DNA from 4 places in the Nonomuraea sp. NPDC049709 genome. Region 2 is predicted to be linked to each of the others. Evidence: riboswitches for the same ligand, from Rfam matches in the RefSeq annotation. Region 2 holds a riboswitch; each other region holds the start of a gene.
The links. A riboswitch is a leader RNA that binds a small molecule or an ion and turns the genes downstream of it on or off. The one in region 2 is predicted to bind cyclic di-AMP.
Positions count from the first base shown of each region.

Region 1 (4,203 bases), on a different contig from region 2:
AACACCCCGTTGCCGATGAGGTTGACGGTGGTCTCGTGCCCGGCCACGAGCAGCAGCACGCAGGTGGCCAGCAGTTCGCCCTCGGTCAGCTCCCGCACTTGCGTCAGGGCGCTCAGGAGGTCGTCCCCGGGGCGCTCGCGCCTCATCGCGGAGAGCTCGCGGAAGTAGTCGCGAAACTCCCTTCTGGCACGCCCGGTTTCCGATACGAGGTCGTCTGTAAGCATCGGGTCAAGGCCGCGAGCCAGGATCTCGCTCCAGCCGCGGAAGCGCTCCTCGTCCTCCGGAGGCACCCCGAGCATCTCGCTGATGACCATGACCGGCAGCGGGTACGCCAGGCCGGACACGAGATCGGCCTCCTCGGGCAACCCGGCGACCAGCTCGGCGGTGATCGCCTCGATCCGCGGGCGGAGCCGTTCCAGCATGCGCGGGGTGAAGGCCCTGCTCACCAGGGCACGCAGCCTGGTGTGGTCGGGCGGGTCCAGCCACAGGAACGATTCAACGGGCTGACCTGGGTTGTTCCGGTTAGCCTCGGCGGAGCCGCGGCCGAAACGCGGGTCGCGCAGCAGCACCGTACAGAGCTCGTGGGTGGTGGCGACGAGCAGCCCGCCGCGCGTGCGGAAGAGAGGCCCGCGCGCGCTCATCTCGCGATAACGGGCGTACGGATCGCGCAGGAACCCTTTGTCGAACGGGTCGAAACCCAGGACGTCCGCCGCGCTCATCGACGCTGGATCCGGAGCTGGGGAGGGCTCGACGAGATCACTCATCGGGCGACGCACGGTGCCGACATATCGCGAGTACGTCACATATTTCGGATCATGTCAATAGTGCTCGTCAAGGGTGGAGATTGTCATGCTTGACGACCTTTCCAGGATGCGTTTACCGTCTGCGAGGAGCAACTTGGCCGGGTCGATCGGTCCAAGTTCTGCTGTTGGGGGGGAGGGCTCCCGATGGATGTGCTCACTGAAGGTGTTGAGCTGAGCCATGCGGACCTTGCGTTGCTGGCGGAGCTGGCCAAGGGGGTCACGGTCGACCGGGTGGGGAGACGACTGGATATCAGCGGGCGGACGGTACGCCGGAGGTTGCGAGGCATCTGCGACCGCATCGGCGTGGCCACGGCGATCGAGGCGGTGGCCTGGGCCGCCCGCCGCCAGTTGATCTAGCGACGGGCGGTGCCGGGGCTCAGTCAGCGATGCGTACGGCGCCGGCGAACGGCCGCCGGGCGATCGAGGCGATGCGGACGACGTCACCGGTCTGCGGCGCGTGCACCATCATGCCGCCGCCGAGGTAGATGCCCACGTGGTGCAGGTCGTTGTAGAAGAAGACCAGGTCACCCGGCCGCAGCTCCTCGCGCGAGATGTGCCTGCCGGCGGTCCACTGGCTGCCCGTGTAGTGCGGCAGGGAGATGCCCACCTGCTGGTAGGCCGCCATCACCAGGCCCGAGCAGTCGTAGGAGTTCGGGCCCTCGGCGCCCCAGACGTACGGCTTGAGCTGCTGCGTGAGCGCCCAGCGGGCGGCCTGCGCCGCCTTGCCGCCGCCGATGATCGGCAGGTTCACGCGCACCGCCCGCGTGCCGGGCCGTCCGGCCTCGCCCAGCGCCCGCTGGAACAGGTTGCTCTCGACCCTGGTGACCAGCTTCGTGATCTTGTCGCGCTTGGTGTCGAGCTCGGAGACCAGCTTCTGGACCTCCTCGATGCGCGTCTTGGCGCCAGCCCTGGCGCGCTCGGCGGCCTCCCTGGCCCTGGCGACCTGGTTGACCTCCTCGCCCTGCTGCTGTTCGAGCACGTATGTGGTGGCGGCGCGGTCGAGGAAGGTGTCGGGGTCCTCGGAGGTGGCGAACGCCAGCGCCTTGCCCAGACCACCGGTGATGTAGGCGTTCTCGGCGAGCAGGGCGGCCTTGGCGCGCTTGGCCTCGAGATCGGCCTCACTGGTCGCCAGCGTCTTCTGCGCGGCCTCAGAGGCCTTCTTGGCGGTCTTGAGCTTCTCCCGCTGGCCGTTGTACTCCTCGGACAGCGTCTCGATCTCCGTGTGCATCTTCTCGACCTGCTTGGCCAGGTCCTGGAGCGACGGTTTGGGGTCCGCGGACGCCGAACCGACGGGGATGGCTATCAGCAGCGCGGCGATTGTGACACTCACCACACCGAAGCGGCGCGGTCGCCGGGCCCGTTCCGGAGGGCGGGCGTGCTTGCCCGCCGCCTTCCCCCCACGGTTGAGCGTGAGCTCCACCAACCAGCTCCTCTCATAGACGCCTACCGGGTTAGCTGACGGGTTCGGGCCGGAGCAGCCCTACCGAATGATTCGGATTCACCCCAGTGGTGGCGTCGGGTGACGCCACCGGCGGGTCCCCGGCTCCCCTCGCGGGGATTGGGCGTGTCCCCCTCGTCGCGATACGCGGGGAACATCGTCGCAGGACACTAATGCACTCCGGGTTCGTGCTCAACCAGAACTGCCGAGTCTGTAGAGGTTTCACAACCGAAGGGTCACAAGGTGATCTCGTGCACGCTCGTGCAGAACCGACTTTATGTCCTGTTTGCCGTCGATGCGGCCGAATGCAGAGATCCGCGGGGTGCGTGCCTGCATGGCCACGGGATGTAACAGGATGAGCCCACAGATGGGAGTTAGGGCTGAGCCGTAATGACATCTGTACTCTGGAGAGCCATGGAGCAGGTGGCCGAACTGACAGTGCCCGAGACCGCGGTGGTGGTCCGGCGTGCCCGCACGCCCGACGTGCGGACGGTCAGGCGCCTGGTGGACACCTACGCGGGCGCGGGACCGCGGCTCCTGGAGAAGGCCACGGTGACCCTGTACGAGGACGTACAGGAGTTCTGGGTGGCCGAGCTGGGCGGACAGGTCGTCGGCTGCGGCGCACTCCACGTGCTCTGGGAGGACCTCGCCGAGGTCCGCACCGTTGCCGTGGACCCCGAGTGCCGGGGGATGGGCGTCGGCCATCGGATCGTCTCAGCTCTCATACAGCAGGCGAAGGATCTGGGTCTGCGGCGTGTATTCTGCCTGACTTTTGAGGTCGACTTCTTCGCGAGGCATGGCTTTCGCCCGATTCAGGGCACACCGGTCTCCCCTGAGGTGTACGCCGAACTGCTGGCCTCGTACGACGAGGGTGTGGCGGAGTTCCTCGACCTGGAACACGTCAAACCGAACACCCTGGGCAACACCCGCATGCTGCTCCATCTGACATCGGGTGACGCGGACCTTGACCAGATGGAAAGGTGATTGTTGATACCTATGTCGATACGTTGGGCAGCACAGGCATGTGTCCTGACACGTGCCACATGCGCACTCGAAGCGAGGTGACACGGTGAGCACCGGACAGCCGCCGTATCCACAGGACGAATCCGGCGAAAATTCTGCGCCTGCCACCCCCTACGGGCAGCAGAACACGGGCCGCCACCCCGGCGAGCCCGACCCCGACGTCACTGTGGTCGGCTACCGGGCGGACGATGCCTACGGGCAGCAGCCCCAGTACGGCCAGCAAGGCTATGGCCAGCAACAGGGCTACGGCCAGCAACCTCAGTACGGCCAGCAGCACGGCTACGGCCAGCAGCAGCCGCAATATGGCCAGCAGGGCTACGGACAGCAACAGCCGTCCCAGCCCGGCTACGGCCAGCAGGGCTATGACCAGCAGCAGGGTTACGGTCAGCAGCAGCAGCAGCAGCCGTCCCAGCCTGACTACGGTCAGCAGGGTTACGGCCAGCAGCAGGGTTACGGTCAGCAGCCGCAGTCGGGCCAGCAGCCGCAGTACGGTCAGCAGCAGGGTTACGGTCAGCAGGGTTACGGGCAGCAGCAGCCGTCCCAGCCCGACTACGGTCAGCAGCAGGGCTACGGCCAGCAGCAACAGCCGTCCCAGCCGTCCCAGCCGGACTATGGCCAGCAGGGCTACGGCCAGCAGCCGTCCCAGCCTGACTACGGCCAGCAGCACGGCTACGGTCAGCAGCCGCAGTCGGGCCAGCAGCCGCAGTACGGTCAGCAGCAGGGGTACGGCCAGCAGGGTTACGGGCAGCAGCAGCCGTCCCAGCCCGACTACGGTCAGCAGGGCTACGGCCAGCAGCCCGGCTACGGGCAGCAGCCCCAGTCCCAGCCTGACTACGGTCAGCAGCAGGGCTACGGGCAGCAGCAGTCCCAGCCCGGCTACGCCCAGCCCGGCTACGGCCAGCAGCAGTACGGTGACCAGCAGCAGTACGGCCAGGCCTA
Region 1 covers NZ_JBFANM010000010.1:4,803-9,005, reverse strand. The annotation lists gene AB0J69_RS11855 (cytochrome P450) at 1-719, opposite strand, end outside; gene AB0J69_RS11850 (LuxR C-terminal-related transcriptional regulator) at 948-1,160, shown strand; gene AB0J69_RS11845 (NlpC/P60 family protein) at 1,180-2,133, opposite strand; cyclic di-AMP (ydaO/yuaA leader) riboswitch at 2,229-2,378, opposite strand; gene AB0J69_RS11840 (amino-acid N-acetyltransferase) at 2,656-3,225, shown strand; gene AB0J69_RS11835 (RDD family protein) at 3,311-4,203, shown strand, end outside.
Region 1: another riboswitch for cyclic di-AMP. It lies ahead of AB0J69_RS11845 (NlpC/P60 family protein); the one in region 2 lies ahead of AB0J69_RS49860 (GH25 family lysozyme).

Region 2 (4,203 bases):
GGTCATCGGGGTGGCCTGGACGTGCGCCCGGCTCCTCCACCTTCTCCCCGGGCGAAGCCCGGACCGCAGGACGCTCAGCCAGAACGCGTGCTCGGCCGGCATGGCGGCCAGCATGGCCTTCATGACCGCACTGGCCCTCTGACGCACGAGCGGACGTACGCGGCACCCTCAGCGTCGTAGCGCGACCAGTTCGCCCTTGCCGACGTTGATCGTGCTGACCGTCAGGCCGGGCTCCTGCCGGAGCAGGTCGTGCAGGGGGGCGATCTCCTCGGGGTGGGACAGGGCGTTGTCGGCCACGAGGATGCCGCCCCGGCGCAGGACGCGGTACGGATGGGGCCACCAGGACGGGTACTCGGGGCGTTCGGCGTCGAGGAAGAGCAGGTCCACCGCCCCGTCCGGCAGGTCCGCGAGGACGGCGCCGCCGTCGGCGACCCGGAACTCCACGTGGTCGGCCAGGCCCGCCTCGGCCGTCGTACGCCGGGCGTGGGCCTGGGCCTGGGCGTCGGTGTCGAGGCTGAGGACGTGACCGCCGGCCGCCCGGGCCGCGTCGGCCAGCCACAGCGTGGACACGCCGCGGGAGGTGCCGATCTCGACGATGGTGCGCGCATCGATGCTCTGGGCGAGGAACCAGAGGAACTCCCCGGCGTCGGGCTCCAGGACCCGCCACCGGTCCAGCCTGTCCTGCTGGGCGGCGTCGTGCCGGGCCGCGGCCTCGTTCAGGTCCTGGATGATCTTCCGTACCGTCGCGTCCACGGGTAGGAGTCTGCCCTACCTCCGACGTCATCCCGCACTCCGCAGGGGGGCCGCGACGCTCGACTGGTATCGGCAGCACGCGTAGCCCGGCTCTCCCGGAGCAAACACAACGGGTGGCGCAGGATCTCTCCTGCACCACCCGGTGTCCCTTGGCCATCGCACCTGGCAAGGAGCGTGCGGCCTACCTGGGATCAGGCCTTGTACTGGGGGTAGCCGTAGCCGACGACCTGGGACTTGGGCCGGATGCGCTGCTCGACCTTGCCGTTGCCGGTGTTGCCCTCGATCGTGGTGATCGTGCCGTTGCCGTTGTCCTGCTTGACCAGGCCCACGTGGTCGATGCCCGTGGTGCTCTTGCCGTTCCAGTCGAAGAAGACGACGGCGCCGGGCTTGGCGATCGTGCCCCAGTGCTGGTTGGTCTGGAACCACTTGGCGTAGGTGACGGTGTAGGCGTCCCAGCCCATGGTGGGGCGGACGCCGGCCTTCTCGCCGACCCAGGAGACGAACATGGCGCACCACGGAGCGTTGGCGTAGGCCCGTACACTTCCGCCGTCACGGGTGATGGTCTCCTGCGCCCGGGGCGAGGACATGTACCAGCTGTGGAACGGGGTGCCACCGCCCGCGGCGTTCTCGGCCACGCCGATCTGCGACTCGGCGACCTTCAGCACCGACTGCGCGGACACCTGACCCGCGGACTTCTGCGCCTGGGAGGAGTCGTCGGCGGCGAAGGCCGGACCGGCGGCGAGAACGGCACCGGCCGCCACGGCCGCCCCGACGGCGAACCGGGTGAGGCTCGCGGGCTTCAGGGCACGGGAAAGGGTGTACTTGGCCATTACTTGGATTGCTCCTCGCTTCCATGCCGCCTACCGGGTTAGCTGACGGGTTCGGGCGTGGAAGTGCCCTACGGTGCGCTCGGATCAGAGCGCGCCGATTCACCCCAGAAAAAAGTGGGTCCCCGGTTCCGCTGCATTCACGGATTCGGCGGGCCGCGTCACACATCCCTGCACGTACGTGCTGGTGAGACGCGGTCTCGACAAATGAACGGCGTCACGCGACAAGTGCTTGTCGTCAGGTCGTACGCCTTGAGTCCTCAAAGGTAAGCGAATCGCATAGAAAGATGCAAGCCGGGCCCTGGGAAAGGCAACAGGATCCCCTGCGACATAGGCGATCGCGACAGAATTCTTTACCCAAGCAGCATGGTGGACGGGGTTTAGGAGGGCAAAAGCGGTCGCATCACGAGTATCACAAGTCACAGCCGTTCCGGGGCGGCGACCAGGGCGGCGCCGGAAACTTTACCCAGCCCCGGAAACCCTTGCCGGCGCGGCTTTTCGGGCTGGTTCCCGCCGACGAACATGGGCCTTCGCTTTGCCGTACTTGCTCCCACTTTAGGGAGATCTGTACCTTTACTGGGCGCGGTCCGCCGCGCCCGCCGAATCCGCGACCCCGCGGAGCCGGGGATCCACTTTCCGGGGTGAATCGGACGCCGGCCCGAGCCGCGCCCGTAGGGGCGACTTCCAGTCCCGAACCCGTCAGCTAACCCGGTAGGCGGCATGGAAGAAGGAGTCGACATCCCCATGCTCAAGCCTCAGCTCGCCGCGATCGTCAGGAACCGCCGCCCCGCCGAGCTCTTCGCACTGGCCGTCGGAGGCGTGATCCTGGCCGCTACCACCGCCGTCACCGGCGCGACCGGTACGGTGCTCGCCTCGCCCACCGATCACGGCGCCACCGTGCAGGCAGCCCAGCACAGGACCCAGCAGCTCACGTACGGCCTGGACATCTCCAACTACGAGCCCCAGTACGACTGGGCCGCCAGCCCCGCCCAGTTCGGCATCATCAAGGCCACCGAGGGCACCGGCTTCCGCGACGCCTCGTTCGCCCGTCACTGGCGTGAGCTGGGCGACAAGGGCATCGTGCGCGGCGCGTACCACTTCGGCCACCCCGGCAACGACCCCATCGCCGAGGCCGAGCACTTCCTGTCCGTGGTGAACGCCCAGCCCGCCAAGGGCGGCGACCTGCTGGTCCTGGACCTGGAGACGACCGACGACAGGTCCGTCGCCCAGGTGAACGCCTGGGCCAAGGCGTGGCTGGCACACGTGAAGGCCAGGACCGGGATCACCCCGATGTTCTACAGCGGCTGGAACTTCGCCGACACGTACGGCAAGGGCCTGGCCGACTACCCCCTGTGGGTCGCCCACTACAGCAGGGCCAAGGGCGCGCTCACCCCGCCCGCCGACTGGAAGTCCTGGACCATCCACCAGTACACCGACTCCCCCATCGACCAGAACGTCTCCGCGCTGACCCCCGACCAGCTGCGCGACCTGGGCAGGCGCGCCGCCTGACCGGCGTCAGGCCCTCCCTGCCGCCCGGGGGGCACCCGCCGCGGAACCAGCGCCGCAGAGCCGAAGAGCAGGGCGGTGGCGAGCGAGGCCGGGGCGGGGCCGGGCAGCGCGTCGCCGCGAACGGTACGCCGGCCCGCTGAGACGGTCGGGGCGGCCCGGAAGGCCGGGAGCGGCAGCCCGATCCCGGCCTCCCGGTGGGTCACTCGAACGAGAGGGAGTCGATGGTGACGGTGCTGTCGCCGCCGTACCAGAAGCCCATCGCGAGCTGTCCGGGGGACGCGCGGTTGATCCCGTTCGCGGACATCGGAAGCCTGATGTCCTTGTACGCGGTGGTGATGGCCGGATGGCCGCCGCCGTCGAGCGTGAAGTCGCCGAAGGCCTTGGTCGCCCCGCCGAGACTGAGGTGGAAGTGGGCCTGCTCGCCCCCTGCCGCGCCCTTGATCCGGACGACGAGATGCGTGTACGCGGACAGGTCGGTGTACACGTCACTGCCGAACCAGCCGCAGTTGTCGTACCGCAGGCTGAGCGCCCCGCCGGACACGGCGCCGGAGCCGCCGCCGTTGAGGAAGCAGTTCCCGCCGGTCCACCTGCCGAGGTCGTTGCGGGCGGCGGACGGGTACGCCGGGTTGCCGTCGAAGTCGTCCACGACCAGGCCCGCGGACGTCGCCGGGAGGGTGACGACGGTGACCGGCGCCGACGCGGCGGAGGTGTTGCCCGCGGCGTCGTAGGCCCTGACGGTGTAGGTGTAGGAGGTCGCGGGGTTCAGCCCGGTCTCGGTGAAGGAGGTCGTCGCCGACGTCCCGGCCTGGGTGGTGCCGCGGTAGATGCGGTATCCGGCCACGCCGACGTTGTCCGTGGCCGCCGTCCAGGACAGGGTGACCGAGTTCGCGGTGCGTGACGGGGAGGTCAGCCCGGTGAGCGCGGTCGGCGCCGTGGTGTCCTGGCCGCCGCCGCTGCCGACGGTGACCGGGCCGAGGCCGAGCCAGCCGTCGGCGCCCTGGGTGGCGTTGGCGAAGCGAAGCCTCTTGGCGTTCGCGGAGACGGTCTCCAGCGGGTTCTTCACCCGGAGGACCCACTGGTAGCCGCCGTTGGGGACGCCGGAGAGGTTGACGCC
Region 2 covers NZ_JBFANM010000081.1:8,201-12,403, reverse strand. The annotation lists gene AB0J69_RS49875 (hypothetical protein) at 1-142, shown strand, start outside; gene AB0J69_RS49870 (class I SAM-dependent methyltransferase) at 169-753, opposite strand; gene AB0J69_RS49865 (CHAP domain-containing protein) at 945-1,583, opposite strand; cyclic di-AMP (ydaO/yuaA leader) riboswitch at 1,596-1,744, opposite strand; cyclic di-AMP (ydaO/yuaA leader) riboswitch at 2,168-2,312, shown strand; gene AB0J69_RS49860 (GH25 family lysozyme) at 2,325-3,089, shown strand; gene AB0J69_RS49855 (DUF4832 domain-containing protein) at 3,289-4,203, opposite strand, start outside.

Region 3 (4,203 bases), on a different contig from region 2:
CGGCAGCAGACGATCCTCGAGCGCGTGCGCAGCCACGGGGGCGTCCGGGTGGCCGATCTCGTACGCGAGCTCGGCGTCTCCGACATGACCATCCGCCGCGACCTCGAGGTGCTGGCCGAGCGCGGGCTGCTGGAGAAGGTGCACGGAGGCGCGACCGCGCTCGGCCCCGGCTCGACCGAGGAGCCCGGCTTCACCGCCAAGTCCGCCCGCCAGCAGCAGGAGAAGGACGCCATCGCGCGGCACGCGGCCACGCTCGTACGACCGGGCACGGCCGTGGCGCTGTCGGCGGGGACCACCACGTGGGCGCTGGCCCACCACCTGATCGGCGTGCCCGAGCTGACCGTGATCACCAACTCGATCCCGGTCGCCGAGGTCTTCCACCGCAACCCGCGCGCCGACCGCACCGTCGTGCTGACCGGCGGGGTGCGGACGCCGTCCGACGCGCTGGTGGGTCCGGTCGCCGTGGCGGCGATCCGCCGCCTGCACGTGGACACGCTCTTCCTCGGCGTGCACGGGATGAGCGTGCGGGCCGGGTTCACCACGCCCAACCTGCTCGAGTCCGAGACCGACAGGGAGCTGGTCGCGGCCGCGCACCGGCTGGTGGTCCCCGCCGACCACACCAAGTGGAACACGGTCGGCATCAGCACCATCGCCGAGCTGACCGAGGCCGACGTGGTCATCAGTGACGCGGGGCTGCCCGAGGACGCACGAACGGAGCTGGCCGAACGGGCCGGAGAACTCATCATCGCGGAGGGCTCGCTTTGAAGCGCACCATCACCCATCTGGCCGACGGCCGAGAGCTCATCTACTTCGACCGGCGTGACGACGCCGACAGGAGTGCGATCGACCGGCGGCCGCTGGAGCCCCGCCCCGTGGCCTCCGAGCTGCGTTACGACCCGCTGACCGAGGAGTGGATCGCGATCGCCGGGCACCGGCAGACGCGGACGTTCCTGCCGACCGGCGGCACGGCCGAGTGCCCGTTGTGCCCGTCGTCGGACACGCGGTCGTCGGAGATCCCCGCCTACGACTACGACGTGGTGGTGTTCGAGAACCGCTTCCCCTCTTTCTCCGGAAATTTCGGGACTTATGAGGAGGTGGGCGGCCTGAGCGAGGTCCGTCCGGGCGTGGGCCGGTGCGAGGTGGTGTGCTTCACCTCCGACCACTCGTCCTCCTTCTCCAAGCTCTCCGACGACCAGGTGGGGCTCGTCATGGAGGCGTGGGCCGACCGCACGGCCGAGCTGTCCACGATCGAGGGCGTCGAGCAGGTGTTCTGCTTCGAGAACCGGGGCGCGGAGATCGGCATCACGCTCGCCCACCCGCACGGCCAGATCTACGCCTACCCGTACGTCACGCCCAGGACCAGGCTGCAGCTCGGCGCGGCGGCCCGGTACAAGGGGCCGGGCAACCTGTTCGCCGACGTGCTGGCCGCCGAGCGGGAGGCGGGGACGCGGGTGGTGGCCGCCAACGAGCTGTGGACGGCCTTCGTGCCCGCCGCCGCGCGCTGGCCGTTCGAGGTGCACCTCTATCCGCACCGGCAGGTGCCCGACCTGGCCGCGCTCACGGAGGAGGAGCGGGCCGCGTTCGCGCCCCTCTACACCTCGGTCCTGCGGGCGCTGGACGGGCTGTTCGGGGTCGTGATGCCGTACGTGTCGGCCTGGCACCAGGCACCCGTACGGCAGGACCGGGAGCTGGGCTATCTGCACCTGGAGCTGTTCAGCATCCGCCGGGCGGCGAACAAGCTCAAATATCTGGCCGGCTCGGAGTCCGCGATGGGCGCCTTCGTCAACGACGTGCTGCCGGAGGAGGCGGCACGCATGCTTCGATCACAAGTAGATCACTAATAGATTTCTACTTAAGGTCGCATGACTCGTGATCTACCACTAATATCCCCATATGCACCGGCCGAAACAGCCGTGGCACGCCTAATCCCGAGCGCGTCGCCCGGGAGCCGGGGACCCATCGCACCTGGGGTGAATCCGCTTCGGCGGTAGGGATCAACTCCCCTGCCCGAACCCGTCAGCTAACCCGGCCGGCAGAGGGAGAGGAACACCTACGTGGCGGCTTCGTCCCCCGCGACTCTTGCCATCGGTCTCATCGCCGCCGCCGCCATCGCCGTCCTCCCGGCGACCGCGGCGTCGGCCGCCCCCAAACCCACGGAAGCCGAACTCCGTGCCCAGCTCAAACAGCTCAACACCAAGGTCGACAAGCTCATCGAGCAGTACAACCTCAAGCGCGTCGAGCTGGCCAAGGCCCAGCAGGCCGCCGAGACGGCCGAGGCCAAGCTGGCCACCGCCGAGCAGGCGCTGACCACGGCCGAGCAGCGGGTCGCCGAGATCGCCCGCCTGCGCTACCAGAACGCCGACCCCTCCGTGCCCACCTTGATGCTGCCCCAGAACGCCGGCAGCGCGGCCCTGCTCGAACAGCTCACCGCCGAACAACAGGCCGTCGTGCAGGGCGTCGCCAAGGCCCGCGACGACAAGCAGCAGGCCAGCGAGGAGGCCGCGGCGCTGGCGACCCGGATCAAGTCGGACACGGCCACGGTGGCCGAGCAGCGCGACGAGGCCGAGGACGTCATCGACGACATCAAGGACAAGCTCGAGGACCTCGTGCCATTCGGCACCGGCCGCAAGTCCGACGGCTCCTGGGCGCCCGAACTGCCCACGGGATCGGACAACATCACCTCGCGTACGCGGCTGATGAAGGCTCAGGTGGAGAAGAACTTCTCGCTGCCGTTCGAGGTGGGCTGCTTCCGCTCGGGCTCCAGCGGCGAGCACCCGCTCGGCCGGGCCTGCGACTTCATGATGAGCACGGGCGGCTCGATGCCCACCGCCGTCAACAACGCACTCGGCGACCGGATCGCGGCCTGGGCGATCAAGAACCAGGACAAGCTGGGCGTCAAGTACGTGATCTGGAAGCAGCGGATCAACCACGGATCGGGCTGGAGCTCGATGTCCGACCGGGGCAGCGTCACCGAGAACCACTTCGACCACGTGCACATCTCGATGAACTGACCCGCGGCAACCCGCGCCGGGCCCGGGGTCAGGGCAGGCGGGCGGCGAGGGACTGGGGGGCGATCCGGCGGTAGGCGTCCGTCACGATCTCCGCGATCTCCGCCCAGTCCACGTCCGGCACGTCCAGGTAGACCCCCAGCCACCCCCGATGCCCCACGTACGGTGGCCGGAAGAACCTCTCGGGGTCCTCCGCCACCATCTCCTCCTGCACCCCGGGAGGGGCCGCGCACCAGAACGCCAGCCGATCGTCATGATGGTGATCAGCGAACATCACGAACGTCTTCTTGCCCCTGACGAACCACGTCGGCTCCCCGTGCGAGAGCCGCTCGGTCGTCTCGGGCAGCGCCAGGCACAGGGCCCGCAGCCGCTCCAGGGCGTCCACGGCGGCGGCCTCAGTTCGTCAGCGTGAGCGGGTTGACCAGGTCGGCGTAGACGAGCAGGCCCGCCATGATCATCATCACGATCGCGATCGCGTACGTCAGCGGCAGCACCTTGGCGATGTCCACGTAACCCGGCTCCGGCCGCCGCATGATCCTGGCGAACGCCCGCTTGATGCCCTCCCACAGCCCGCCGGCGATGTGGCCGCCGTCGAGCGGCAGCAGCGGGATGAGGTTGAACATGCCGATCGCGAGGTTGAAGCCGGCCAGCAGGTTGATGAAGATGGCGATCTTCTTCTCGGTGGACAGCTGGTCGGAGGCCAGGATCTCGCCACCCATGCGGCCCGCGCCGACCACGCCCACGGGGCCCTCGGGGTCGCGCTCCTCGCCGGAGAAGGCCGCGTGCCAGACCCCGACCATCTTCTCCGGCAGGTTGAGCAGCGAGCCGGCCACCCTGGCCGTCAGCTCGCCCATGTAGCCGATGACCTGGCCCATGGTCTGCTGCTGCATGACCTCGGTGGGCAGCACGCCGAGGAAGCCGACGTTCCTGTCGATCTTCTGCGGGTCCTCCAGGTTGGGCCGGTCCTGGGCGATGAGCGTGACGTTGACCGTCATCGGCTTGCCGTCGCGGACGATGCCCAGCCGCACCGCGCCGGCGCCGTGGGAGCGGATCAGGCGGGTGGCGTCGTCCCAGGAGCCGATCTTCTGGCCGTTGAAGGCGACGATGTGGTCGCCGGGCTTCATGCCCGCCTGGACGGCGGGGGTGGGCTTGTCGGTGGGCTTGCACTCCGTACGCTGCTCCGAGATCGGGATCA
Region 3 covers NZ_JBFANM010000044.1:89,383-93,585, reverse strand. The annotation lists gene AB0J69_RS37045 (DeoR/GlpR family DNA-binding transcription regulator) at 1-765, shown strand, start outside; gene galT (galactose-1-phosphate uridylyltransferase) at 762-1,841, shown strand; cyclic di-AMP (ydaO/yuaA leader) riboswitch at 1,910-2,049, shown strand; gene AB0J69_RS37035 (hypothetical protein) at 2,055-3,011, shown strand; gene AB0J69_RS37030 (MmcQ/YjbR family DNA-binding protein) at 3,040-3,393, opposite strand; gene AB0J69_RS37025 (site-2 protease family protein) at 3,404-4,203, opposite strand, start outside.
Region 3: another riboswitch for cyclic di-AMP. It lies ahead of AB0J69_RS37035 (hypothetical protein); the one in region 2 lies ahead of AB0J69_RS49860 (GH25 family lysozyme).

Region 4 (4,203 bases), on a different contig from region 2:
AAGACCGGCGAGCAGGCGGCGGCGCTGTCGGCGGCGCTGGTCGCGATGAGCAGGCGGATGCTGAGCATGACCGGCCAGGGGGCGTTCGAGGAGACGCTCGTCTCCGGCTCGGCCGGATTCGTGGCCTTCTACGCCGCCGGCCCCGCCATCGTCCTCACGGTCCTGGCCGGACCCGGCGCGAACGTCGGGCTGCTGCGGCTGGAGGGCAGGAAGACGGCCGCCGGAGTGGCCGCCGTCGCAGCACGGAAACACTGATCCAGCCCCGCTGAGAAGGAGGAGGAAGCATGGCCGGCATGGACGTCTCTCTCAAGGAGATGATGCAGATCGACGGCTCGATCGGAGCCGCGATCGTCGATCACGGCAGCGGCATGGCGCTGGGCACGCTCGGCGGCTCCAAGGACCTGGACCTGCAGGTCGCCGCGGCGGGCAACACGGAGGTGGTCAAGGCCAAACTCCGCACGATGGACTCGCTGGGCCTCAAGGACGCCATCGAGGACATCCTGATCACGCTGAGCGGGCAGTACCACATCATCCGCCCGATCACCGGGCGCGGCGGCAAGGGGTTGTTCCTCTACCTGGCGCTCGACCGCGGGCGCGCCAACCTGGCGCTGGCCCGGCACCAGCTCAAGGGCATCGAGGGGAAGCTGGAGATCTGACCGCCCTCATGGTGGCCCGCTCCCCGGCGGGGGGCGGGCCACCGGCGAGCGTCAGGCGGAGGTCAGCTTGGTGATCTCGGTGACGAAGTCGGGCCAGAGCGCGCGCGGCAGGTCGTGCCCCATCCCCGGGTACGTCACCAGCCGCGCCCCCGGGATGGCCGCCGCCGTCGCGCGGCCGCCGGCCACCGGGACCAGCGGGTCGGCCTCCCCGTGCAGCACCAGCGCGGGCACCGCCACCGAGGCCAGCAGCTCCGTACGGTCCCCCGACCCCATGATGGCGGCCAGTTGCCGGGCCGTGCCGGCCGGGTCGAAGCAGCGGTCATAGGCCAGCCCGGCCATCGCGGCGATCCGCTCCCGGTCCAGCTCGTAGCCGGGCGAGCCGATGACGGACCAGGTCTGCACGGCCTGCGCCAGCACCGCCTCGCGGTCGGCGGCCGGCCGGCCCATCAGGACCGCGGACGCGGCCTCCGTGGGCGGGGCGACGGAGGGACCGGGCGTGGACATGATCGAGGTCAGGGTCAGCACCCGCGCCGGATGCCGGATGGCCAGCGTCTGGGCGATCATCCCGCCCATCGAGGCTCCCACCACGTGGGCGGCCGGCCAGCCGAGGGCGTCCATGAGGCCCGCGGTGTCGTCGGCCAGGTCGTCCAGCAGGTACGGCGAGGGCGTGCCCATCGCGGGCACCCCCAGGTCGTGGAAGTGCGTCGACAGGCCGACGTCGCGGTTGTCGAACCGTACGACGTGATGTCCCTGCTCCGCGAGCAGCTCGCAGAGCCCTTCGTCCCATTGGATGAGCTGGGCGCCGAGCCCCATGATGAGGAGCAGGGGACGTCCCGACGGTGAGCCGAAGCTCTCGTAGGCGATTTCGATGCCGTTTGCGGCTACGCGCGTGGTCACGACGACCAGAATGACATTCTGGTACGCCCGCGTAAAGTCAGTGCTCGGCGGGAACGGGGCCCGAGAGGAGCACGCCGCCCTGCGACGAGGACTCCTCCGCCTGCGGCGGGGTGGCCGGGTTACGGTCACGCTCGGCCCAGGCGCCGGTCGAGAACGCGACCGGGTAGTTCTTCTTGCCCACGCCGTCGCCCCACTTGGTGATGACGTAGTCGACCTCGATGTGGCCCTGGCCGCCGACGCCGTCCACTCCCAGGGTGTCGGAGTTGAACTCGCCGCCGGTCAGCTCGGCGAACGTCTTGGCGTCGAGGTCGAGCATGATGCCGCGGTTGGAGGGAGCGCCGGGGCCGCGGTCACCCACGAAGAAGGGCATCTTCTTGCCCTTGTAGACCACGTAACCCTCGGTCAGCAGCGGCCAGCTCGGGCTGGCGGCCAGCCCCTTCTGCATGGGCTTGCCGCTGGCGGGCAGGCCGGTGTCGCCGGCGCGGCCGGAGGAGTCGTCCCAGAAGTACGACGCCGTGGTGGAGCCCTTGAGCAGGACCTTCTCGTCTGTGTCGGTGTCGGCGTGGGCGGGAGTGCCGACGATGGTCAGCGCTGCGATGGCGGAGGTGGTGAGGAGGGTGAGGGAACGCAGGCCAAATCGAGCAGACATGAAAAAGTGAAACCCTTCGCGAGGGGACAGGGAGTTGCGCTCACAGGGGGAGCACGCGCAGCGGAGCTAGAGCACCTGACGTTGCTGCGCGGAGCGCAAAATACGAGCCTTGAGGAAGGGGACCGCTCAGTGGGCGGTCGGCACGGCGCTGTCTGGGGGTACGACGCGGTGGTGCATGGGGTAATGTTTCCTCTCCATCACGCCTACCGGGTTAGCTGACGGGTTCGGGCGTGGAGATGCCCTACCGGCACGCGGCCGGATTCACCCCAGTGAGGTGGTTCCCCGGTTCCCGATGGTTCGGGATTCGGCGCCAACCGGTGGTCCATCTTGGGTAAGGACTAGGTCACCGGCTGGTAATGGCGATTACTCTAACTACCGATTCGGACAAACGCAAACGAATCGTATGAAAGAGTCGAAGATCTACCTACGAAGGTAAAGAGAAAGGGGGCACGGCATGCCGTACCCCCTGAGAAATCCAGCCTCAGCCGCCGCTCTTGCGCCTGAACGATCTCTTACTCGTAGCCGGACCGTGCGCCCCGTGGATCTTCGATGGGTCGACGCCCCTGCCACCGGCGCCTGAGCCCGCGGCCTGGTCGCGCTTGCGCTCCAGCGCCTCGCGGAACTTGCGCTTCATCTCGTCCTCGGGAGTTTCGCTGACTTCCGGCTCCGGTGTATCCGCCATGAGGACCTCCATGGTGTTGGGGACAATCACAGCTTCGCATGGAGCCGCTTATGACGCGAAACCGGCCTCAACCTTGTGTTGCGGCACGGACGGCGTCTCCAGCCGCTTGTTCGGCATGGCCACCAGCGCCACCAGGGCGATCACCGCCCCCACCACCCCCAGCGACGGGATGACCACGGCCGCCGCGGAGGCGTGCGCGGCGGCCATCCCGTGCGCGGGCGCGCTCGCGGCGACCTCCGCGGTGTAGAGGGTGCCGCCGACGGCCAGCGCCACCGAGCCGCCGATCTGCCGGAAGAAGGTCAGGTTGGCCGAGGCCACGCCGAGGTGCCGCGGCTCGACCGACTGCTGCGCCGCCACCGTCAGCCCGGACAGCATCGGGCCCATCCCCAGCCCCAGCGGCAACATCCACAGTGCCAGCGCCAGGCCGCCGGTGGCCGGCGTCAGGCCGAGGCACAGCACCGCGCCCGTGACCAGCAGGAACGGCGAGGCGACCAGCCACGGCTTGTACACCCTGGTCCTGGACATCAGCGCGCCCATCAGCACGCTGCCCGCCACCATGGCCAGCATCATCGGGTAGATCCGCAGCCCCGACTCGGTGGCGCTGACACCCAGCGCCTCCTGGAAGTAGCGCGGCAGGAAGACGACCCCGGCGTACATGGAGAACGCCGTGCAGAACGAGGTCAGGTTCACCAGCGTGTACGTGCGGTTGCCGAACAGGCCCATGGGCATGATCGGGCTCGCCGCCCGCCGCTCGACGGCCACGAACGCCGCCAGCAGCACCAGCGCGAGCAGGATCGGCCCGACCACGGCGGCGTCCGTCCACGTGTGGCCGTCCAGGCCCTTCTCGGTCAGCCCCAGCAGCAGCGTGCTGATGGCCACGGTGAAGACGGCGATGCCCGCGTAGTCGGGGCGCCCGCCGCCCGTTCCGGGCCGCCTCGGCAGGCGCAGCGCGACGATGGCGATCAGCACGGCCCCGAGGGGCACGTTCACGTAGAAGGACCAGCGCCAGCTCGCGTGGTCGGTGAACAACCCGCCCAGGAACGGCCCCGCCAGGTACGTCAGCCCCATCACCCCGCCGATCGCACCCTGCGCCCGGGCGCCGTTCGACCCCGGAGGGAACATCTCCATCATCAACGCGATCGACAGCGGCAGCAGCGCGCCCGCGCCGAGCCCCTGCACCGCGCGGAACACGATGAGCTGCACCATGTCCTGGGCCACCCCGCACAGCGCCGAGCCCAGCACGAACACCACCATGCCGATGAGCAGCAGCGGCTTCCTGCCGTGCTGGTCGGACAGCCTGCCGTAGAGCGGCACGGTCA
Region 4 covers NZ_JBFANM010000009.1:124,143-128,345, reverse strand. The annotation lists gene AB0J69_RS11300 (roadblock/LC7 domain-containing protein) at 1-255, shown strand, start outside; gene AB0J69_RS11295 (hypothetical protein) at 285-656, shown strand; gene AB0J69_RS11290 (alpha/beta hydrolase) at 708-1,553, opposite strand; gene AB0J69_RS11285 (hypothetical protein) at 1,591-2,202, opposite strand; cyclic di-AMP (ydaO/yuaA leader) riboswitch at 2,388-2,522, opposite strand; gene AB0J69_RS11280 (DUF5302 domain-containing protein) at 2,684-2,884, opposite strand; gene AB0J69_RS11275 (MDR family MFS transporter) at 2,933-4,203, opposite strand, start outside.
Region 4: another riboswitch for cyclic di-AMP. It lies ahead of AB0J69_RS11285 (hypothetical protein); the one in region 2 lies ahead of AB0J69_RS49860 (GH25 family lysozyme).